Regions from separate parts of the Mycobacterium sp. NGS59 genome, predicted to be linked through region 3. Evidence: predicted binding sites of a transcription regulator. Region 3 holds the regulator's gene; each other region holds the start of a gene.
The links. Region 3 encodes LexA, which represses DNA repair genes until DNA is damaged. Its sites were predicted from a motif close to CGAACANNTGTTCG; they were not measured.
Positions count from the first base shown of each region.

Region 1: a site for LexA is predicted at 3,304-3,317, ahead of AC5Y46_RS21085 (HNH endonuclease signature motif containing protein). Genes of this name have one in related genera too.
Region 2: a site for LexA is predicted at 4,304-4,317, ahead of cofD (2-phospho-L-lactate transferase). Genes of this name have one in related genera too.

Region 1 is NZ_JCALCN010000023.1:42,995-50,502, forward strand. It holds gene AC5Y46_RS21070 (glycosyltransferase family 4 protein) at 1-155, shown strand, start outside; gene AC5Y46_RS21075 (NUDIX hydrolase) at 155-1,165, shown strand; gene AC5Y46_RS21080 (DUF1942 domain-containing protein) at 1,290-1,754, shown strand; gene AC5Y46_RS21085 (HNH endonuclease signature motif containing protein) at 1,763-3,247, opposite strand; gene pdxS (pyridoxal 5'-phosphate synthase lyase subunit PdxS) at 3,441-4,343, shown strand; gene tesB (acyl-CoA thioesterase II) at 4,353-5,189, shown strand; gene pdxT (pyridoxal 5'-phosphate synthase glutaminase subunit PdxT) at 5,186-5,782, shown strand; gene AC5Y46_RS21105 (class I SAM-dependent methyltransferase) at 5,792-6,418, shown strand; gene AC5Y46_RS21110 (YebC/PmpR family DNA-binding transcriptional regulator) at 6,464-7,219, shown strand; gene AC5Y46_RS21115 (DUF2617 family protein) at 7,223-7,508, opposite strand, start outside.
Region 2 is NZ_JCALCN010000017.1:64,728-72,235, forward strand. It holds gene manB (mannose-1-phosphate guanylyltransferase) at 1-1,038, shown strand, start outside; gene AC5Y46_RS18260 (NUDIX hydrolase) at 1,082-1,654, opposite strand; gene AC5Y46_RS18265 (coenzyme F420-0:L-glutamate ligase) at 1,695-3,044, opposite strand; gene cofD (2-phospho-L-lactate transferase) at 3,074-4,060, opposite strand; gene AC5Y46_RS18275 (WhiB family transcriptional regulator) at 4,410-4,766, shown strand; gene AC5Y46_RS18280 (metallopeptidase family protein) at 4,783-5,202, opposite strand; gene AC5Y46_RS18285 (DUF3499 domain-containing protein) at 5,375-5,854, shown strand; gene AC5Y46_RS18290 (phosphomannomutase/phosphoglucomutase) at 5,908-7,308, shown strand; gene AC5Y46_RS18295 (TobH protein) at 7,305-7,508, shown strand, end outside.
Region 3 is NZ_JCALCN010000004.1:41,246-48,753, forward strand. It holds gene AC5Y46_RS06750 (peroxynitrite isomerase) at 1-212, opposite strand, end outside; gene nrdR (transcriptional regulator NrdR) at 230-691, opposite strand; gene AC5Y46_RS06760 (LysM peptidoglycan-binding domain-containing protein) at 780-1,286, opposite strand; gene lexA (transcriptional repressor LexA) at 1,580-2,248, shown strand; gene AC5Y46_RS06770 (LGFP repeat-containing protein) at 2,258-4,573, opposite strand; gene AC5Y46_RS06775 (acyl-CoA dehydrogenase family protein) at 5,021-6,181, opposite strand; gene hflX (GTPase HflX) at 6,256-7,508, opposite strand, start outside.

The DNA.
Region 1 (7,508 bases), on a different contig from region 3:
TCGCCGTGCTGGGAGACGACGAGTTGCGCGGCCGATACGTGACGGCCGGCGCCGAGGCGGTCCGCCGCTACGACTGGTCGGTGGTGGCCAGCCAGATCATGCGCGTCTACGAGACGGTCGCCGGGTCGGGCGTCAAGGTGCAGGTGGCCAGCTGATGGCGTGGCTGATCGCCGCGCTCGTCGTTGTGGTCCTGCTGGCGTTCGCTGCCTGGGGGTATCAGCGCGCGAACCGGCTGGACCGGTTGCACGTGCGCTACGACCTGTCCTGGCAGGCGCTGGACGGGGCCCTGGCGCGGCGCGCGGTGGTGGCGCGCGCGGTAGCGATCGATGCCTACGGCAACGCGCCCGAAGGTAGGCGGCTGGTTGAGTTGGCCGACGCCGCCGAACGCGCGCCCCGCACCGGGCGCGAGACCGCGGAGAACGAGCTGTCGGCCGCGCTGGCGATGGTGGATCCGGCGTCGGTGCCGGCCGCTTTACTGGCTGAGCTCGCCGACGCCGAAGCGCGGGTACTGCTGGCCCGCAGGTTCCACAACGACGCGGTGCGCGACACCCTGGTGCTCGCCGAGCGGCGCATGGTGCGGCTCTTCCGGCTCGGCGGAAGAGCACCGCTGCCAACGTACTTCGAGATCGTCGAACGCCCGCACGCCCAGGCGCACACCGACCACGAACTCAACCACCGCACCTCGGCGCGGGTGGTGCTGCTCGACGAAGCCGGGGCCGTGCTGCTGTTGTGCGGGTCGGATCCCGCGTTGGCTGATGCCCCGCGGTGGTGGTTCACCGTCGGCGGGGAAGTGCTCGACGGCGAGCGGCTGGCCGAAGCCGCGGCCCGCGAGCTGGCCGAGGAAACCGGGCTCTCGGTGGCGCCGACGGAGATGGTCGGCCCGATCTGGCGGCGCGACGAGGTGTTCGAGTTCAACGGGACCATGATCGACAGCGAGGAGTTCTACCTGGTGCACCGCACCCGTCGGTTCGAGCCGACGCTGGACGGACGCACCGAGCTGGAGCGTAGCTACATCCACGGCGCCCGCTGGTGTGACGCCGCGGATATCGCGGCCCTGGAGGGTGCCGGTGAGTTGGTGTATCCGCGCCAGCTCGGCGAGTTACTGGTGGTGGCTGGCGAGCTCGCTGACAACCGCGACGCGGTGGTTCCGCAGTCGATCCGCTGACTGAAGCATCTGTTGTCAGGTGCCGAGCAGGTTTGAAGTCCTGTGTGTTGGCTAGAACTCACTTTGTGGTCCGAAGTATGCGGCTCCCACTTTCAGCGCACGAACACAGGGGAAGGAGTCTTCAATGATGTTCCCGAGGATCGCAGTGAAGACGAAAACGATGGCGGCTGCCAGTATCGCGGCGGCAGCGATTCTGACGGCGGCACCCGCAATGGCGGACCCGCAGGCCGTCGCATTCGGCCAAGCGGCAGAGATCGCCGGGGCAGCCGGCGTTGGATCCATCAGCTACACAGTGGGTAACCTGCAGCCCAGCGGAAACAATGACGGCGCATGGTATTCCGAGGTAACGGCCCGGGGCGTCAGCGGCTCGCCGACTCCGAACATCGCCAACTTCAACGCCCGCGCCGCGAACAGCTCCACCTATGCGGTCATGAAGGGCAACCAGCCGGACGGCCTGCCGAACCAACCACTCATGGCGGGCACCGAAGTGACCGGGAAGCTGTACTTCGACGTCAAGAACGGCCCAGCGCCCGACAGCGTCGTGTACCGGGACGCCGGCGGCACTGACAAGGTCGTCTGGAAGGGCTGACCGCCCACCTAGAAGGGTGGGGGTTCGTCGTCGGGGCCTGGTGGTGGGCTGGTGTCGGTCCAGCCGGTGACGCTGGCGTGGCGGTTGGCCATGCGGGCTTGGTGGTTGTGTCGGCGTTCGGCGGTGACGCGCTGAGCGCGGTTTTGGGCGCGGGTGCGGCGGCGTTTGGGCATCATCGCGCCGCGTTGGGCGCAGTGGTCTTGGGGCGCAATGGTTTCGGGGGTGGGCATGCCGCCGACGGCGGTGCACAGGCTGGGGAACAGCAGGGCGCTGCCGGGGGTGGTGACGTGGGTGTCTCCGGCCGGGGAGGTCAGGATCAGGGTGCCGTCGGCCAGTTGCTGTTCGGTCCAGCCCCAGAAGGTTTTGACCAAATGGTGGGTACGGCAGTAGCACTTGGTGTTGGCCGCGTGGGTGGGCCCGCCTTGCGACCACGGGATCGTGTGATCCAGGTCACACTGGGTGGCGGGTACGTCGCAACCCGGCCAGCGGCACGTCAGGTCGCGACAGCGCACGAAATCGGCCAACGCTTTCGACGGGCGGTACTGCGGTTCGGGGGCGCAGTAGCCGGGGTGCACGAGCGGCACCTGTGTGGCGGTCTGGGCCAACTCGGCCAGCAGTTCGGGGGTGATGAGCCCTTCGGCGCCGATCATCGCCGCCGGGTTGTCGGCGGTGCCGTTGAGGCTGTCGTGGGTGGCGATGACATGGATGACGACCGGGCCGGCCGGTGGGCGGGTGGCCGCGGTGCAGTCCGGGCGGTCGCAGCGGCAGGCCAGGCGCTCGTTGCCGGCGGCCAGGGCCCCGATGGCATCGGCGCGGCGTTGGGTGCGGGTGCGCGGGTCATGGCAGCACACGGTGGCCGCCAGCGCGGACAGTTTGTCGTCCAGGGCGCGGGCATCGGGGCTGGCCAGGTGGCCTTGGATGTCGCTGAGGCCTTCGAAGTCTTCTCCGATGTAGATCTCGCGGTCGCGCTGGCGTTTTTTGCGCCGGCGCACCGCATCGAGGTCGAGGCGGGCCACGATCTTGTCGACCTGCGCCGAGAGCCGCCAGCCGCTCAGGGCGGGCCAGCGGGTGATGTTGGTGGCCACCAACGCATCCACCCGGGCCAGCACCTGGGGGTCCTCGATCAGATCGGTGCGCGAGACCACCGTGGCGAACGCCGAAAAACCGATGTCCCCGCGTTCGAACACCGCCGCGGTCTGGGGCAAACGTTCCCCCATGGCGCGGGCATAGTGGACTTTGCCCGAGGCCCAGGACTGACTGATCTTCAGGCCCGCGGCCACTTCGGCGGCCACCGCGGCCGTGGTGTCGATCGCCCACGCCTGGGTTTCGGCGCTACGGGAGAGCCGATAGCTAAACAGCTGCCAGATCGCGGCCAACTGGGTGGCCTCGGCCTGGTTGATCAGCCGATCGCAGGCTTGAATATGGGTCATCCACGCCGTGGACGCCGCGGTGGTCTCGCTCAACGCCTCCCGGTGGGCGAACACCGCCCCCATCGACTCCTCGAACTGCGCCACCTTCGCCGCGGCGACAGCCTCCGGATCCGATTGTTCGAACATACGTTCGATACTACCACAATCACGCGTGCTGGGTCAGGTGGCTTCTCCGCCAGTTCCGTCAACGCGTCGGAAAATCCGATTTGCCCTGGGCCACTAGACTGGTGCACCGAGTCGAGAGCCGAGGAGCGTAGTGAACACCCAGCAGAACGGGGCCCAAACCGGTACCGCCCGCGTCAAACGAGGCATGGCCGAAATGCTCAAGGGCGGCGTCATCATGGACGTCGTCACCCCCGAGCAGGCCCGCATCGCCGAAGGCGCCGGCGCCGTCGCGGTGATGGCACTGGAACGGGTGCCCGCCGACATCCGCGCCCAGGGCGGGGTCTCGCGGATGAGCGACCCCGACATGATCGAGGGCATCATCGACGCGGTCACCATCCCGGTGATGGCCAAGGCCCGCATCGGGCACTTCGTCGAGGCGCAGATCCTGCAGAGCCTCGGCGTGGACTACGTCGACGAGTCCGAGGTGCTCACGCCGGCCGACTACACCCACCACATCGACAAGTGGCAGTTCACCGTGCCGTTCGTGTGCGGTGCCACCAATCTCGGTGAGGCGCTACGGCGTATCACCGAGGGTGCGGCCATGATCCGGTCCAAGGGTGAGGCGGGCACCGGCGACGTCTCCAATGCCACCACGCACATGCGCGCCATCGGCGGCGAGATCCGTCGGCTCACGTCGTTGTCCGAAGACGAATTGTTCGTTGCCGCAAAGGAATTGCAGGCCCCGTATGAGCTCGTCGTCGAGGTGGCCCGGGCGGGCAAGCTGCCGGTGACCCTGTTCACCGCCGGTGGCATCGCCACGCCGGCCGACGCCGCGATGATGATGCAACTCGGCGCCGAGGGCGTGTTCGTCGGCTCCGGGATCTTCAAGTCCGGCGACCCCGCGCAGCGGGCGGCGGCGATTGTCAAGGCCACCACCTTCTACGACGACCCCGACGTGCTGGCCAAGGTGTCGCGTGGCCTGGGTGAGGCGATGGTCGGCATCAACGTCGAGGAGATCGCGGAGCCGCACCGGCTGGCTCAACGCGGCTGGTAAAAACATCCCGTGGCCATCGAAGAGATCCTCGATCTCGAGCAACTCGAGGTCAACATCTATCGCGGCAGCGTGTTCAGTCCTGAATCCGGTTTCCTGCAGCGCACTTTCGGCGGGCATGTGGCCGGCCAATCGCTGGTGTCGGCGGTGCGCACGGTCGACCCGCGCTACCAGGTCCACTCGCTGCACGGATATTTCCTGCGGCCCGGGGACGCCAAGGAGCGCACGGTGTTCATCGTCGAGCGCACCCGCGACGGTGGATCCTTTGCTACGAGGCGGGTCAACGCCATCCAGCACGGCGAGATCATCTTCAGCATGGGCGCCTCCTTCCAGACCGACCAGGAAGGCATCAACCACCAGGACGCGATGCCCGCGGCACCGCCCCCGGACGGACTGCCGGGCCTGGATTCGGTCAAGGTGTTCGACGACGCCGGATTCAAGCAGTTCGAAGAATGGGACGTCTGCATCGTCCCCCGTGACCTGTTGAAGCTGTTGCCGGGCAAGGCATCTCAGCAGCAGGTGTGGTTTCGGCACCGGGACCCGCTGCCGGACGATCCGGTGCTGCACATCTGCGCGCTGGCCTATATGAGCGACCTGACGCTGCTGGGCTCGGCGCAGGTCACGCACATGCAAGAACGCGAGCACCTGCAGGTCTCGTCGTTGGACCACGCCATGTGGTTCATGCGCGCGTTCCGTGCCGACGAATGGTTGCTGTACGACCAGTCCTCACCGTCGGCCGGCGGCGGCCGATCGCTGTGCCAGGGCAAGATCTTCAATCAGAGCGGCGAGATGGTAGCCGCGGTGATGCAGGAGGGGCTGACCCGCTTCAAGCGCGGTTATCAGCCGTGAGCGCGCCCAGAGTCGGCGTGCTGGCCTTGCAGGGCGACACCCGCGAGCATCTCGCGGCGCTGCGGGAAGCCGGCGCCGAGGCCAGCACGGTACGGCGGCGCGCCGAACTCGAGGCCGTGGACGGATTGGTGATCCCCGGCGGGGAGTCCACCGCGATGAGCCATCTGCTGCGCGATTTCGACCTGCTGGAGCCGCTGCGCGCCCGGCTAGCCGACGGGTTGCCCGCCTACGGCGCTTGTGCCGGGATGATCCTGCTGGCCAGCGAGATCCTGGACGCGGGCGCCGACGGACGCGCGGCGCTGCCGTTGCGTGGTATCGATATGACGGTGCGGCGCAACGCTTTTGGACGTCAGGTCGACTCGTTCGAGGGCGACATTCCGTTCGACGGGCTGGACGGCCCGGTGCGCGCGGTGTTCATCCGGGCGCCGTGGGTGGAGCGGGTCGGGGACGACGTGCAGGTGCTCGCCCGCGCGGCCGGACACATTGTCGCGGTGCGCCAGGGCGCGGTGCTGGCGACGGCGTTTCACCCGGAGGTGACGGGGGACCGCCGCGTGCACCAGATGTTCGTCGAGATGGTCCAGGGCCGCGGCTAAGTTCGGATCATGGCGTCGGCAAATGCGTTCGATCGGCCCGTCCACTCCTGGCGGGATATTCCCGGCTGGTTCCAGTGGCGTCGTCACCAGGAGGAAGCCGTTGCGCATTTTCCCGATGGGAGCCGGTTTGTCGAGGTGGGGTGCTATCTGGGGCAGAGCATCTGCTCGCTGGGCGAGGTGGTGCGCGAGGCGGGTCGCGACATCGCCATCGTCGGAGTGGACACCGCACGCGGCAGCGGTCCGGAAGGACGCGACAACACCGATGCGCATGGACCCGCGGTCCGGCACGGCGGCGGGACCTTCGCGGGGCTACTACACCGCAACATCATCGACTGCGGGCTTGCCGAGACAATCCAGCTGATCATCAGCGATTCCGTGGCAGCCGCCGAATTCTTCGCAGACGGTTCGGTGGCCTGGGCCCATCTCGATGCCCGACACGACTATGACAGCGTCGTCGCCGACATCGATGCGTGGCAGCCCAAAATCGCGCCGGGTGGTTGGCTGTCTGGTGACGACTATCACCGTGAGTGGTGGCCGGGTGTGGTGCGCGCCGTCAGCGACAGACTGCCCGACGCGGTTTCGTGGTGGTCGACCCAATGGAGGTGGATCAAGCCCGGTGAATTGGGCGGCACGTAGACTCGTCAGGCGAACTTTTCGAAGCGAAAGAGGTAAGTCACACCGATGAGCGGCCATTCCAAGTGGGCCACCACCAAGCACCAAAAGGCCGTCAAAGACGCCCGCCGCGGCAAAGAGTTTGCCCGGCTGATCAAGAACATCGAGGTCGCGGCCCGTACCGGCGGCGGCGACCCGGCCGGTAACCCGACGTTGTACGACGCCATCCAGAAGGCGAAGAAAACCTCGGTGCCCAACGACAACATCGAACGCGCCCGCAAGCGCGGTGCCGGTGAGGAAGCCGGCGGCGCCGACTACCAGACGATCATGTACGAGGGGTACGGACCCAACGGCGTCGCTGTGCTGATCGAGTGCCTGACCGACAACCGCAACCGCGCGGCCGGCGAGGTCCGGGTGGCGGTGACCCGCAACGGCGGCACCATGGCCGACCCCGGCTCGGTGTCTTATCTGTTCTCCCGCAAGGGCGTTGTGACGCTGGAGAAGAACGGTCTGACCGAGGACGACGTGCTGACCGCGGTGCTCGACGCGGGCGCCGAGGACGTCAACGACCTGGGCGAGAGCTTCGAGGTGATCTCCGAGCCGACCGACCTGGTCGCGGTGCGCTCCGCGCTGCAAGAGGCCGGCATCGACTACGAATCCGCCGAGGCCAGCTTCCAGCCGTCGGTCAGCGTGCCCGTCGACGCCGACGGCGCCCGCAAGGTGTTCAAGCTGGTCGACGCGCTGGAAGACAGCGACGACGTGCAGAACGTCTGGACCAACGTCGACCTGTCCGACGAGGTGCTGGCCGCGCTCGACGCGGAGTAACCCTCACGGATGCCAGCGGCTGGCGGTCCGTACCACGACACCGCCGGACTCCGTCGGGTAGAGATGCCAGGTCTGCCAGCGCCAGCCGGTGCCGTCGGGCTCGGCGGCCAATGCGGTCAGCGCGGCGTCGTCGCCGGGAAACACCCCACCCAGCCAGCCGTCGTCAATCTCGCACCGTTCGCGCAAGTGAGTTGCCAGCGTGCGGAAAGCGGACTCGTCGTACTCGTCGGTGCGTGCTTGCAGCCGGTAGCCGGGCGCATCGGAACGTTCGGGCAGCTCGCCGCTCGTG
Region 2 (7,508 bases), on a different contig from region 3:
AAAGGGACCCGGCTACGACCGTTGACGTTGTCGGCGCCCAAGCCGATGTTGCCGACGGCAGGGCTGCCGTTCCTGACCCATCTGCTGTCGCGGATCGCGGCCGCGGGCATCGAGCACGTGGTGCTGGGTACCTCCTATCGGGCCGAGGTGTTCGAGGCCGAGTTCGGCGACGGCTCCAAGCTGGGGTTGCAGATCGAGTACGTGACCGAGGAGAACGCGCTGGGCACCGGCGGTGGCATCGCCAACGTCGCCGGCAAGTTGCGCCACGACACCGTGATGGTGTTCAACGGCGACGTGCTGTCCGGTGCCGACCTGGGCCAGCTGCTGGAGTTCCATCACGGGCATCAGGCCGACGTGACGTTGCATCTGGTGCGGGTGGGCGACCCTCGCGCGTTCGGTTGCGTGCCCACGGACTCCGACGGCCGCGTCACCGCCTTTCTCGAGAAGACGCAGGATCCGCCGACCGACCAGATCAACGCCGGCTGTTATGTGTTCGGGCGCGACGTGATCGACCGGATTCCGCGGGGCCGGGAGGTCTCGGTGGAACGTGAGGTGTTCCCGTCCCTGCTCTCGGCCGACGACGTCAAGGTGTGCGGGTACGTCGACGCCACCTATTGGCGCGACATGGGCACGCCGGAGGACTTCGTGCGTGGTTCGGCGGACCTGGTGCGCGGGATCGCGCCGTCCCCGGCGCTGCACGGGCAGCGTGGTGAGTCGTTGGTGCACGACGGCGCCGCGGTGGCGCCGGGCGCGCTGCTGATCGGCGGCACCGTCGTCGGGCGGGGTGCGGAGATCGGCCCGGGGGCGCGGCTGGACGGCGCGGTGGTCTTCGACGGCGTCAAGGTCGAGGCCGGCAGTGTGATCGAGCGTTCGATCCTCGGCTTCGGCGCCCGCATCGGTCCGCGGGCGCTGATTCGCGACGGCGTGATCGGTGACGGTGCCGACATCGGCGCGCGCTGCGAACTGCTGCGCGGCGCGCGGGTGTGGCCGGGGGTCTCGATTCCCGACGGCGGAATCCGGTACTCGTCCGACGTCTAGTTGTTGTGGCGAGCAGACGCAAAAGCCCCCTGAAACGGCCGTTTCAGGGGGCTTTTGCGTCTGCTCGCCGCACTGACGTGCGGCGCGCTGAGGCGCGGTCCACCAGGTACTTCAGGGCGTGATCGGTGCCGTCCGGCAACGCCTCGGCCGGCCACCACTGCAGGTCGTCGGACTCGTCGCTGAGCACGATCTGAGCCCCGGCCGGTGCATGGGCCACGAACTGCAGATCCACGTGCCGGGTCGGCACGCCCAGTGAGCAGGTGACCGGATGCACGTGCAGCGCAACGAGTTCGGGGTCCACGCGCAACCCGTCGACGCCGGACTCTTCGGTGGCTTCGCGCAGTGCGGCGGCCAGGATGTCGGTGTCCTCGGGTTCGCAGTGCCCGCCCAGTTGCACCCAGCGGCCCAGCCTGGGGTGCAGGGTGAGCAGCACCCGTTCGCCGCTGTCGTCGAACACCAACGCCGAGGCGGTGACGTGGCCCGGTACACATTCGCGCACGCAGGAGTCTTCGCGGGCCAGCACGAAGGTCAGCACGGCCTGCCGAAGCGCATCCTGGGCGGGGTCAGGTGTCTCCCAACCGCCCAGCAGTTCGATCACCGAGTCCCGGAGGTTCATCGCGCGCCTCGTCTGTCAAAACCCGCGCCGGCGGAGGTCTTCACTTGCGGATCAGCAGGTCGTCGACCGGGACCGGGTCGCGCAACCCGGCGGGCTCGGCCGGGTACCCGATGGCGATCGCGCCCAACGGTTCCCAGTCGGCGGGCAGCCCCAACTCGGCGCGGACCAAATCGGCGGCGAAGATCGTCGACCCGATCCAACAACTGCCGACTCCACGCACCGCCAGCGCGACCAGCAGCCCCTGCACGGCAGCCCCGACCGCGACGGTGAACATGGTGTGCTCGGCCTCGGTGCGCGCGGCATCGGGATAGCTGTGGGCGCCGTCCGGCACCAGCATGGGAATCACGACTTCTGGTGCGTCATAGAGGATCTGGCCGCGCGAGACCCGGCGGTCCACCGCGTCGGCGGGTCTGCCGTCGGCGGTGAGGTCCGCGCGCCACTTGTCCTTCATCCGGTCCAGCAGCCGGGTTCGGACCGTGGCGGTCTGCAGCCAGACGAACCGCACCGGGCGGGTGTGGTGGGGCGCCGGGGCGGTCAACGCCTCGGCGACGGCGGCTTCGACGAGTTCGGGTGGCACCGGCTGGTCGCTGAACTGGCGGATCGAACGACGCGACAGCTGCGCCTGACGACGGCCGAGATCCAGCGCCTCGGCGGTGCCCAGCCAGAACAGGTCCTCGGAACCGGCGCGCACCAACTGCCGCGCGCTCGAACCGTCGTCCACCGGGTCCAACCCGCGCACCACCGCGACCGGCATCGCGGTCAGCTTGCCCTTGACCAGGTCGGCGGCGGCGGCCACCTCGTCGGCGACGGCGATCTCGGTCACCACCAGATCGTTGCCGTACCGGTCGGCAGCCCCCGAATAGTTATGCAGCACAGCAATTCCCGCGCTGCCGATGGCGGCGTCGATCTGACCGTTGCGCCAGGCGCGGCCCATGGTGTCGGTGATGACGACGGCGACGGTGACGCCGAGCCGCGCGCGTAACCCGGCCCGCAGCGCGGCCGCGCTGCCGTCCGGGTCGACGGGCAACAGCGCCAATTCCGAACGGCCGACGTTGGATCCGTCCACCCCGGCGGCGGCCTGCACCAGGCCCAGCCGGTTCTCGGTGATCAACGTACGCTCCTTGCGGGCCAGCACCCGCACCGCTTCGCCGTCGACGAGCTTGCGGCGCAAGGTGTCTCGGCGCTCCGGATCGAGGGGTGCCGGAACCAGCCGGCCCTCGCATTTGGACACGACCTTGCTGGTGACCGCCAACACGTCCCCGTCGCGCAGCCACGGCGCCGCCGCGGCCAGGGCGGCACTGAGGTCGTCACCCGGACGGAACTCGGGAAGCCCGGTGACAGGCAGTATTTCGATCGCAGTCGCGGTGCCGTGCTCACCCGCCGGCGGCAGCGCCGGTTCGAAATGAGGACCGGGCCCGCTCACACCGCCACGCCCGCCAGATCCAGCCCGGCACGCACCATCTCGGCCGTCGCTGCCGGATCGCTCATCAACAACGGTATGGAACGCACGGTCACACCGTCGATTTCGGCGGTGTCGCCGTCGTGCACCAACCAGTGATCCAAGATCCCGGTGCCTCGGCGGGCACCGTAATACCGACCCACCGCCTGCGCGGTGCTATCCACACCGATCACCGAAAGGCAGGCATCGGCCATGCCGCGCAACGGCTTTCCCCCGATGATCGGTGAGTATCCGACGACTGCGGCGCCGGTGGCCCGCAGCGCGGCCCGGATGCCCGGCACCGCCAGGATGGCGCCCACGCTGACCACCGGATTGGACGGTGCCAGCATGATTACGTCGGCCTCACCGATGGCCGCCGTCGCTTCGGTTGTGGCGCTGGCCTTTTCGGCTCCGACGAAAGCGAAGCTGTGGGTGGGTACCTGGGCACGGTAACGCACCCACCACTCCTGGAAGTGAATCGCCCGCCGGGTCCCGGCTTCGGGGTCGGTGATCACCACGTGCGTCTCGCAGCGGTCGTCGCTGGCCGGCAGCAACCGTGCGCCGGGTTGCCAGCGGTCGCACAGCGCCGCGGTGATCTGCGACAGCGGGTAGCCGGCGTTGAGCATCTGAGTGCGAACCAAATGGGTGGCCAGGTCCCGGTCACCCAGGCCGAACCAGTCGGGCTGCACGCCATAGCGCGCGAGTTCCTCTTTGGCATGCCAGGTTTCGTCACGGTGACCCCAGCCGCGCTCCGGGTCCACCCCGCCGCCCAGGGTGTACATGCAGGTGTCCAGGTCCGGACAGATGCGTACGCCATGGATCCAGGCGTCGTCACCGATGTTGACCACGGCGGTCAGTTCATGCTCGGTCTGATCCGATCGAGCAAACTGCCCAAGGCCGAGCAACTGCTGCACGCCGAGCAGGAATCGGGCGCCGCCGACCCCGCCGACCAGCACGGTGACCTTCACACCGCAGGACAGTACCCGCCCCCCGAAACCGGGATCTCCTCGGTAACCACTGTGGCACAAGGGACTTGTGATACTACTGTGTCCGACACGCCCATGTGGCCGAACAACAGAAACGCCGAAATTCGATCACGAGATGGTATGGAAATGCGGCGAAGTGCTTGACCAGGGTCACCCGCCCGTGTCTAATCACATCAGTGTCATTTCCCGGTTGGCCGGCCGGTTCCGGTGTCGCAGACCGAGATTCGATCACTTGTTCGAATTGGGCATCTGTACATCAGAACAGTGGGAAACCATTTCATTCTCTATGCGAGGAGGCGGGGTCATGTCCTATGAGCACCTTCGGGGCGTAATGGGAGGCGTGCCGCACACCAACTCCGGCTCGGCCGTGACACATCTGCCGATGCCGACGGCACCGGTCCGTCCTCATCTCAGCGTCGTCCCGGATGCGCCCGCCGTATTCGAGCCCGAGCCGCTGCCGGAAGTCCCTGCCGACCAATGGCAGGACAAGGCGCTGTGCGCGCAGACCGATCCCGAGGCCTTCTTCCCGGAGAAGGGCGGCTCGACCCGCGAGGCCAAGAAGATCTGCCTGGGGTGCGAGGTCCGTCATGAATGCCTGGAGTACGCGCTGGCGCACGACGAGCGCTTCGGCATCTGGGGCGGCCTGTCCGAACGGGAACGCCGCCGCCTCAAGCGCGGCATCATCTGAGCCGCCCAGGCCAAGATCAGTCGTCGATCGTCGGGTCGATGACCGAGGGCTCCACGTCCAGATAGATGGCCACCTGCGCCACCAGGATCTCGTGCAGCAGGTCGCCGAGTTCGATGGTGTCCTTGGCTCGTCGCTCAATTGGCTTGCGAAACAACACGATTCGGGCCCGCGTGGCGTTGCCGCGCACGTCGACTCCGGCGGGAATCAGACGGGCCAGCGCGATCGGCCCGTCGGCGATCACCTCGGGCGGCCACTGCACGCTGCCGGGATCCTTGGCGGCGATCCGTGGGATCTCGTCGACGGCGACGTCCAGTTCCGACACCCGGTCCTGCCAGCGCCGCTCGATGGGTTCGTAGGCCTCGAGCACCGCCATGTCGAACCGCTCGGCGCGGCTGCGCCAGCCCGGCACCGTGGGCGGGAGCAACGGACCGCGCAGCTCGCGACCCCGCCGTCGGGACCGGTGCCCGGACGTCCCGGTCCAGCCGCCCCCCGGCCGACCACTGCGGCCGGAGCCGCGGGAATCGCTCACGCGCCGATGGTAACGGTTACACATCGGACCCCGCGTGTCCGGCGCTTCAGCGACGTTTACCCGCGATAGCCTTTCGAGCGTGAACGTACCCCGTCGCTGCTGCCGGCCCGGGTGTCCGCACTACGCAGTGGCAACGCTGACGTTCGTCTACTCGGACTCCACTGCGGTGGTCGGACCACTCGCCACCGCGCGGGAACCCCATTCCTGGGACCTGTGCGTCGGCCATGCCGGTCGCATCACCGCCCCGCGTGGCTGGGACCTGGTGCGCCACGCCGGCCCGCTCAATTGCGAGCCCGCCAATCCCGACGAGGACGACCTGGTGGCGCTGGCCGACGCGGTACGCGAGGGTGCCGTGGCCCGCGGAACTGCGATCGTCAACGGGTTCAGCACGCGCACAGACGGATACGACGGATACGACGACGTCCCGCGCGCCAACGGCGATCATCTGCATCCGGCCGGAGCGCACGCCGCGCCGAGCGGGTCCGTGTTGGCCCCGCCGGAACACCGGTCCGGACGCCGGCGTGGACACTTGCGGGTGCTGCCCGACCCGGCTGACTAAGGCGTCCCGATAGGCTGGCGGCCAAGAGTTCACGTCGTCAGGAGCGCTGCAGAATGTCATGGCCCGCGGAGGCTGTCCACCGTGTCATCAAGGCCTACGACGTTCGCGGACTGGTGGGCGAAGAGATCAACGAGCCGTTCGTCGCCGACGTCGGCGCCGCGTTCGCCCGGCTGATGCGCGGTGAGGGCGCCGGCCAGGTGGTGATCGGCCACGACATGCGTGACAGTTCCCCGTCGCTGGCGGCCGCGTTCGCCGACGGCGTCACCGGCCAGGGCCTGGACGTGGTGCGGATCGGGCTGGCCTCCACCGACCAGCTGTACTTCGCGTCCGGCCTGCTGGACTGCCCCGGCGCGATGTTCACCGCCAGCCACAACCCGGCGGCCTACAACGGCATCAAACTGTGCCGCAACGGCGCCAAACCCGTCGGCAAGGACACCGGACTGACGTCCATCAGCGAGGACCTGATCGCCGGGGTGCCGAACGCGCAGGACCGGCCGCGCGGGTCGGTCAGCGACAAAGACGTGCTGGTCGAGTACGGGGTGTACCTGCGTTCGCTGGTCAACACCGCCGACCTGCGCCCGTTGCGGGTGGCGGTGGACGCCGGTAACGGCATGGCCGGGCACACCGCCCCGGCAGTGCTGGGCGCGATCGGCTCGATCACGTTGCTGCCCTTGTACTTTGAGCTCGACGGCACGTTCCCCAATCACGAAGCCAACCCGCTGGACCCGGCGAACCTGGTGGACCTGCAGGACTTCGTGCGCGAAACCGGCGCCGATATCGGGCTGGCGTTCGACGGCGACGCCGACCGTTGCTTCGTCGTCGACGAACGCGGCCTGCCGGTCTCGCCGTCCACGGTCACCAGCCTGGTGGCCGCCCGCGAACTGGGCCGCGAGATCGGCGCCACCGTGATCCACAACGTGATCACCTCCCGCGCCGTGCCCGAGCTGGTGGCCGAACGTGGCGGCACACCGCTGCGCTCGCGGGTCGGTCACTCCTATATCAAGGCGCTGATGGCCGAGACCGGCGCGATCTTCGGCGGCGAACATTCGGCGCACTACTACTTCCGCGACTTCTGGGGCGCCGACTCCGGCATGCTGGCCGCGCTGTACGTGCTGGCGGCCCTCGGCGAGCAGCACCGACCGCTCTCGGAGCTGACCGCGGACTATCAGCGCTACGAATCCTCCGGTGAGATCAACTTCAAGGTCGCCGACGCACCGGCCTGTGTGGACGCGGTGCTCAAGACGTTCGGCAGCCGGATCCACTCCATCGATCACCTGGACGGGGTGACGGTGGACCTGGGCGACGGCAGCTGGTTCAACTTGCGCAGTTCCAACACCGAACCGCTATTGCGGCTCAATGTGGAGGGGCGCAGCATCGAGGATGTGGACGCGGTGGTCGCACAGGTCAGCGAAAGGATCGCGGCCCAGGGCGCCCGGTCCGGGGCCGGTACGTGAACGCCGTCGGGGCGATCGACCTCGAGGACGCCGACGGCCTGCTCGCCGCCGACCGGGACGGCCTGTTGCGGGCGGCGTCGATGGCCGGCGCGCAGGTGCGCACCGTGGCCGCCGCGCTGGAGGAAGGTGACCTGGATCCGCTGCGCGGGAACGACCGTGCGCGCAGCGTGATCTGGGTGGCCGGCCGCGGTACCGCCGAG
Region 3 (7,508 bases):
AGATAGCCCGTCTCGGCGTGCAGCGGTTTGCCGTCGGCGACGGCTTTCGTTTTCTGTCCATAGCTCAGGAAAGGCTTGCCCACGTGGGAGAAGACGACCTCTTCGAAGTATTCGAACGACTCGATGGTCGGGTACTCCCCCGCCCCACGCCCCGCCCAGGTACCCAGCAGCGGCGCCAGCGCAGCGACGTCGGGATGAAGTTGGGCGGCCATCGGTCGGAAGACGCCGTTCAGCCCGGGGCCGATACGTTGCGGTGCGCGCGCAGCGCCTCGATCTCGCGTTCGAAATCGTCGGCTGAGGAAAAGGACCGGTACACCGAGGCGAAGCGCAGGTAGGCGACTTCGTCGAGTTCGCGCAACGGACCCAGGATGGCCAGCCCGACCTCATGGCTGGGGACCTCCGGCCCGGCGGCCCGCACCGCGTCTTCCACCTGTTGGGCGAGCAGGTTCAGCGCGTCGTCGTCGACCTGGCGCCCCTGGCAGGCGCGGCGCACACCACTGATCACTTTCTCCCGGCTGAACGGCTCGGTGACGCCGCTGCGCTTGACCACTGCGAGCACCGCGGTCTCGACGGTGGTGAAGCGGCGTCCGCATTCCGGACACGACCGGCGACGGCGAATTGCCTGGCCTTCATCGGTTTCCCGGGAGTCAATGACCCGGGAATCGGGATGCCGGCAGAAAGGGCAGTGCAATGGCCGCTCCTTTGCCACGCCGTGACGTCCGGATAACAGAACACCCCGAGAGTACCCGCGCGACCTGCCGAGCCCGGGTTGCGGCCGGTCAGCCGACCGGTGCGATCAGGGTCTGGCCTGCGGTCACCGCGCTGGAGTCCAGCGCGTTGAGGTCACGGATGCGTTCGACGACGTCGCGCACGGGTGCGCCCGGCGCCACGCGGACCGCGAGATCCTGCAGAGACTCGCCCGGCTCGACCCGCACCACCGCCAGCGCGGCGGGCACCTGCGGCGCCGCCTCGACCGATTCGCCGTGGACCATGCTGCCGAAGTTGGCCATCAGCCCTAACCAGAGGGTGATGACACCGGCGGCCAGGGCCAGCCCGATCGTGGTTGCCACACTGACCGGCCGTCTGCGGTGGACAACGGTCGACCTCGCGACACCGGTGCCGTAGTAGCGCATCGGCGCGCCCGCCGGGCGCGACGGGCCCGGCCTGTTCGACCGTGGCTGACCGGACCGATAGGAGGGAAACTCGCGAATCGGCCTGTTCAGAGGCCTGTTCAACGGGCTCTGCGCGTTGCTGGCGCGATGCGGACCCGCGTAGATGAGTGTCATGCCGTTTCCCTCCGGTCGACTACTTATCGCTCGTGTGTTCGACACTAGTCGCTCATGTGTTCGACAACCGAACATTTGAGCGAGCGTGTCGCACGAGCAAAACCGTAGACCTCACCACCGACAAGTTTTTTGTCGGTGCAACCAGCTGGTGACTTTCAGATACCCGGTACGCGCCGAAGTTACACACTTGTGATTCATTTTGTTTCCGCAGATCGGCGGCCCTCGACGGCGCGACGACACGCCGGTCGAACACATGTTTGATTCTTGGACGGAGTGGGGTTACATTCAGTGCCATGAGCGACAGCAACGACACCCCGGCCGATGCGACGCTGACTGACCGACAGCGAACAATCCTGGACGTCATCCGCGCGTCGGTGACCACCCGCGGATATCCGCCGAGCATCCGGGAGATCGGTGATGCCGTCGGTCTGACGTCGACGTCCTCGGTGGCACACCAACTGCGCACCCTGGAGCGCAAGGGCTACTTGCGGCGGGACCCGAACCGCCCGCGTGCTGTCGACGTGCGCAGCGCCGACGACACGGTGACGCCTCCGCTCACCGATGTAGCGGGTTCGGATGCGTTGCCGGAGCCGACTTTCGTCCCAGTGCTGGGACGCATCGCCGCCGGCGGGCCGATCCTGGCCGAGGAGGCCGTCGAGGACGTCTTCCCCCTACCCCGCGAGCTGGTCGGCGAAGGGACGCTGTTCCTGCTCAAGGTCGTCGGTGAGTCCATGGTCGAAGCCGCCATCTGCGATGGGGACTGGGTGGTGGTGCGCCAGCAGAACGTCGCCGACAACGGCGACATCGTCGCGGCGATGATCGACGGCGAGGCCACCGTCAAGACATTCAAGCGGGCCGGCGGTCAGGTGTGGCTGATGCCGCACAACCCGGCATTCGACCCGATTCCCGGCAACGACGCGATCGTGCTGGGCAAGGTGGTCACCGTCATCCGCAAGGTGTAGCCGCCGGCGTCAGTCGGCCCGGACGAAACCGTTGGCGCGCGCGGCGTCCTCGTTGGCGAACCAGATCTCGGCCAGTGTGTCGTGATAGAGCGCGCTGTTGGGCGTGTAATACAGACCGAACCGGGCGCTGGCCTTGATCGGATAGCCGTCCGGGGCCCGGTAGGGGTCGTCGTCGAGCGGCAGGTGGATCGTCGGACGCACCGCGGCGCTGCCGGCCGGTGCCGCCGCCGGCGCCTCGGCCTGCGGAGCCGCTCCGAACGGCGTGCCGGCTTCGGCGGCGTAGCCGGCCGGGTCCGCGGCCGCATGCCGTCCCGTTCTCGCCTCGGGCACCGGATCGGTGTCCGGTGGCGACGCCAGGTCGGGTGACTCGCCTTCCGCGTCGTCCCTGAGTTCGTCTTGCGGGTAGCGGGCCCCCGCATATTCGTCGAGGTATGGCTCGTCCGGCTCGATTTCCGGGATCTCCGGAACTTCCGGGATTTCCGGCTCTTCCCGGGAGTGCGGCACTTCGGGGACGTCCGCGTCCGGCACGTACGTCGGTGGCGCCGAGAGTTCGGGCACGTAGTCCTCCGGCCCTACCCGTTCCGGAACCCGCGGCTCCTCCTCGAAAGGTTCCCCGTAGCCCTCGTGCGACACCACCGGGATGGGCGTGGTGCCCACCGCGTCGGGGTCCTCGTCGTACTCCTCATACGAGGACGAGTCGTAGCTCTCGTCGGCATCGTGGGTGAATTCGTCGTCGTCGGCGTCCTGCTCGACCGGGAGGACCGCCGTCGCCCCACCCCGGGACCAGCTGACCCGGGCTCCCGAGCCGGCGTCGGGATGGTCCTCGACGTGCTGGTCGTGCTCGTCGGCCGGGGGGAACCGCTCAGAACCGTAATCGATGTCCTCGCGCGGCCAGCGCCCTTCCGCGCCGGGGTCATAGTCCACACCGGCGTTGCGGTCCGGGTCCGGGTCGAAGACGGGTGCATCGGGACCCGCGGCGCGGCGCCTGCGCAGACCCAACACCACCAACACGCACATCAGGACCAGCAACAGCACCGGCACGGCCGCGATCAGCCACCACCAGTGGAAGGTGAACTTCTTGCCCGCCGGGGGTGAGGCCGAATTGCTGGGCTGATTCTGTCCCGAAACCTGGAGTCCGGACAGCAGCGGCGCCAGATTCGCCGGATCGGTGCTGAAGGTGTTCTTGGCGCGGTTCCAGGAGATCTTGCCGCCGGTGAACTTCTGCGACACCACGTCACCGTCCACCGTCTGGTCAGCCACCGGCGCACCGAGTTTGCCGGTGGCGCCCTTGAGCTTGTCCCACGCGGCCTTCATGGCCCCGCGCACGACGAAGGCGCCGTGGTCGGGGGTCCAGAAGATCACCGGCTTGTCCGCCGCGGAGAACGTCGCGACGCGGCTGGCTGGAGTGATCCCGCCGTCTGCCTCGTTGGCGACGGGGAAGCCCAGATCGCTGCTGACCGGCCCGCCCAGCGCCTCATACTTCTGCAGGATCGGTCCCTCGACGGCGTTGGCGCCGGTCGCCGGGCTGAAGAAGATCTTGCCGCCGTTGAAGTCCTGAGCGACGCCGTCGCCGCCGATCGGGTACTGGTTGCCCTTCTTGGCGCCCAGCGGCCCGTTGGCGCCGCCGGCGGCACGCCAGGACATGTTGATGGCGGCGGTGGGGTCGATCGCCACCTGCAGCCCCTTGAGCTGCTCGGCCAGGCCCGGCGGATTGGTGCTGAACTCCTTGGTCTTGCGGTTCCAGGACACCTCACCACCGGTGAACTTCTGCGAAGTCACCTCGGCGTCATAGGTCTCGTCGCCGATCGGGGCGCCCAGCACCCCGCCCGAGCTGCCCAGCTTGTCCCAGGCGGCGTTGAGCGCGCCACGCACCACGAACGCGCCGTGGTCGGGCGTCCAGAAGATCACCGGGTTGTCGCTGGCTGCGAACGTGCTGACGCGGCTGTCCGGTCCGGCGAGGCCCGGAACTTCGTTGATGGACGGAAATCCCAGGTCGCTGCCCGCCGGTCCGCCCAAAGATTCGTACTTGTCCAGAATGGGGCCGAACATGAACTTGGCGCCGGTAGCCGGCGTGAAGTACATCTTGCCGCCGTCGAAGTCCAGCGCGAATCCGTCGCCCACGGGATAGACGTCGCCCTTCCGGGCGCCCAGCGTGGACGTGTCGCCGCCGGCCTTCTCCCACGCGGCCATCATGGCCGCCTCGGCGTCGCCGATCGGAGACGCCGACGCTGTCGGCGCCAGCAGCGTGACGGCCAACGCGCCAGCCGCCAAGCCCAGCAGCGCCCGCCCGACCAGCTTGCTCAAATGACCTCTCCGCCCGTTCACCAAGCCTCCCAGCTGATGCCCTGCCCACCCGGCGAGCCGGCGGATCCACCGCCGTGGGCCGTTCCCCAGCTACGAATCGCATCGCGGCCGGGCTCGCATAACTTTGCTCTAGCGAACGAGAAATGCGAAGTCAAATTGTAGATACTACGGAAACGGATATCGACCCGATGTCGAAATGATGCGGTGCTGCGTCCGTGTCGCGAGAAATCCCGGAGCCGGCTGAGGGTCCTGCGGATCGTCGCCGACGGTCCGGCAAATTCTCTACCGTAGCGGGACAAAGCCCAGCTCACGACGGCCCTGCACACCGGGCAACGGAATGCACCTCGTCCCCGTCAACGCACGCGCTACGCACGCACCGACGTTACGTCAGGACTCGATCCCGTCAACGTTGTGCATCGGGTCCGTACGCGATGTGTCCGGCGGACGAACAACGCGAGGCGGCCTCGGTCAGACGCCCAGGCTGCGGCCGATGATCTCCTTCATGATCTCGGTCGTCCCGCCGTAGATGGTCTGCACCCGAGCGTCCAGATAGGCACGCGCGACGTTGTATTCGCGCATGTAGCCGTATCCGCCGTGCAGCTGCAGGCAGCGGTCGATCAGGTGGACCTGCTTCTCGGTGGAGTACCACTTGGCCATCGCGGCCTGCTCGGCGGTCAACTTGCCTTCCAGGTGCAGCGCCAGGAACTGGTCGACCATGATGCGCACCACGGTGGCCTCGGTGGCCAGCTCGGCCAGCAGGAAGCGGCTGTTCTGGAAGCTGCCGATCGGTTTGCGGAATGCCTTGCGCTCCTTGGTGTACTGCAAGGTCTCTTCCAGCACGGTCTCCATCGCCGTGGCGGCCATGACGGCGATGTTGATCCGCTCCTGCGGCAGGTTCTGCATCAGGTAGATGAACCCCATGCCTTCTTCGCCGAGCAGGTTCTCCGCCGGCACCTTGACGTCGGTGAACGACAGCTCGGCGGTGTCCTGGGCGTCCAGGCCGATCTTGTCCAGGTGGCGGCCCCGCTCGAAGCCCTCCATGCCCCGTTCGACGACCAGCAAGCTGAACCCCTGAGCACCCTTGTCGGGGTCGGTCTGGGCCACCACGATCACCAGGTCGGAGTTGATCCCGTTGGTGATGAACGTCTTCGCGCCGTTCAGTACGTAGTGATCGCCTTCTTTGACCGCTCGGGTCTTGATGCCCTGCAGGTCGCTGCCCGTTCCCGGCTCGGTCATCGCGATCGCGGTGATCAGTTCGCCGCTGCAGAACTTGGGCAACCAGCGCTGCTTCTGCTCGTCGGTGGCCAGGTGCAACAGGTAGGGCGCGATGATGTCGTTGTGCAGGCCGAACCCGATGCCGCTGTAGCGGCCGCGGGTGGTTTCCTCGGTGACGATCGTGTTGTACCGGAAGTCGGGATTGCCCCCGCCGCCGTACTCCTCGGGCACCGCCATGCCGAGGAACCCTTGTTTGCCGGCCTCCAGCCACACCCCGCGGTCGACGATCTTGGCCTTCTCCCACTCCTCGTGGTAGGGCGCGACGTGACGATCCAGGAAGGTCCGGTAGGACTCCCGGAACAGATCGTGCTCGGGTTCGAACAGTGTGCGCTGGTATTTGACGGCACTACCCATGGATTACCTCCGGCGATGAAGTCTCTCCGCCCCAAGATATACCAACCGGGTGGTTGGTCGGCACGGGGACGCCGCTAGGCGCGCGGCGCGAACTCCTGCAGCGCGGCGGCCAGTGCGAACGGGACTCTGGCTTGGATCCGGGTGCCGTCCGCCTGGTGCTCGGCCTGCTGCACCCGTCCGTCGGAGTGCAGCCGGGCCACCAGATCACCGCGGTCGTAGGGGATCACCACGTCGATCGCGGTGTCGGTCGGCGCCGCGAGTTCGGCCATCCGCCGGCGCAGCGCGTCGATCCCCTCCCCGGTGCGAGCGGAGACGAAAACCGCGCCGGGCAGTTCGTGACGCAGCCTGGCCAGCATCAAATCGTCCGCCGCGTCGATCTTGTTCACCACCAGCAGTTCCGGCGCGGCATCGCCGTGATGATCCGCGATCACCTCCGAAACGACCTGCCGCACCGCGCTGATCTGCGCGAACGGGTTGACGTCGGAACCGTCGACCACGTGCACCAGCAGGTCGGCGTCCACCACCTCTTCCAACGTGGACCGGAACGCCTCCACCAGTTGGGTCGGCAGGTGCCGGACGAAGCCGACGGTGTCGGTGAGCACGAACGCCCGGCCGTCGTCCCATTCGGCGCGCCGGGTGGTGGGTTCCAGGGTGGCGAACAGCGCGTCCTGCACCAGGACGCCGGCTCCGGTCAGCGCGTTGAGCACGCTGGATTTCCCGGCGTTGGTGTAGCCGACGATGGCGATCGAGGGCATGTCGGCCTGCAACCGGCGACTGCGCTGAGTGTCGCGGACCTGCTTCATCGCCTTGATGTCACGACGCAGCTTGGCCATCCGCTCGCGGATGCGGCGCCGGTCGGTCTCGATCTTGGTCTCACCCGGACCGCGCAGGCCCACCCCGCCGCCGCTGCCGCCGGCGCGGCCACCGGCCTGGCGCGACATCGACTCACCCCAACCGCGCAGCCGCGGAAGCATGTACTCCATCTGCGCGAGCGCCACCTGCGCCTTGCCTTCCCGGCTGGTGGCGTGCTGGGCGAAGATGTCCAGAATCAGCGCGGTGCGGTCGATGACCTTGACCTTGACCGCCTTCTCCAACGCGGTCAACTGCGCCGGGGACAGCTCGCCGTCGCAGATCACCGTGTCGGCGCCGGTGGCCACCACCACTTCGCGCAGCTCCTGGGCCTTGCCCGAGCCGATGTAGGTGGACGGGTCGGGCCGGTCGCGGCGCTGGATGAGCCCTTCGAGCACCTCGGAGCCGGCGGTCTCGGCCAGGGCGGCCAGCTCGGCCATGCTGGCCTGGTTGTCGGACGCGCTGCCCTCGGTCCACA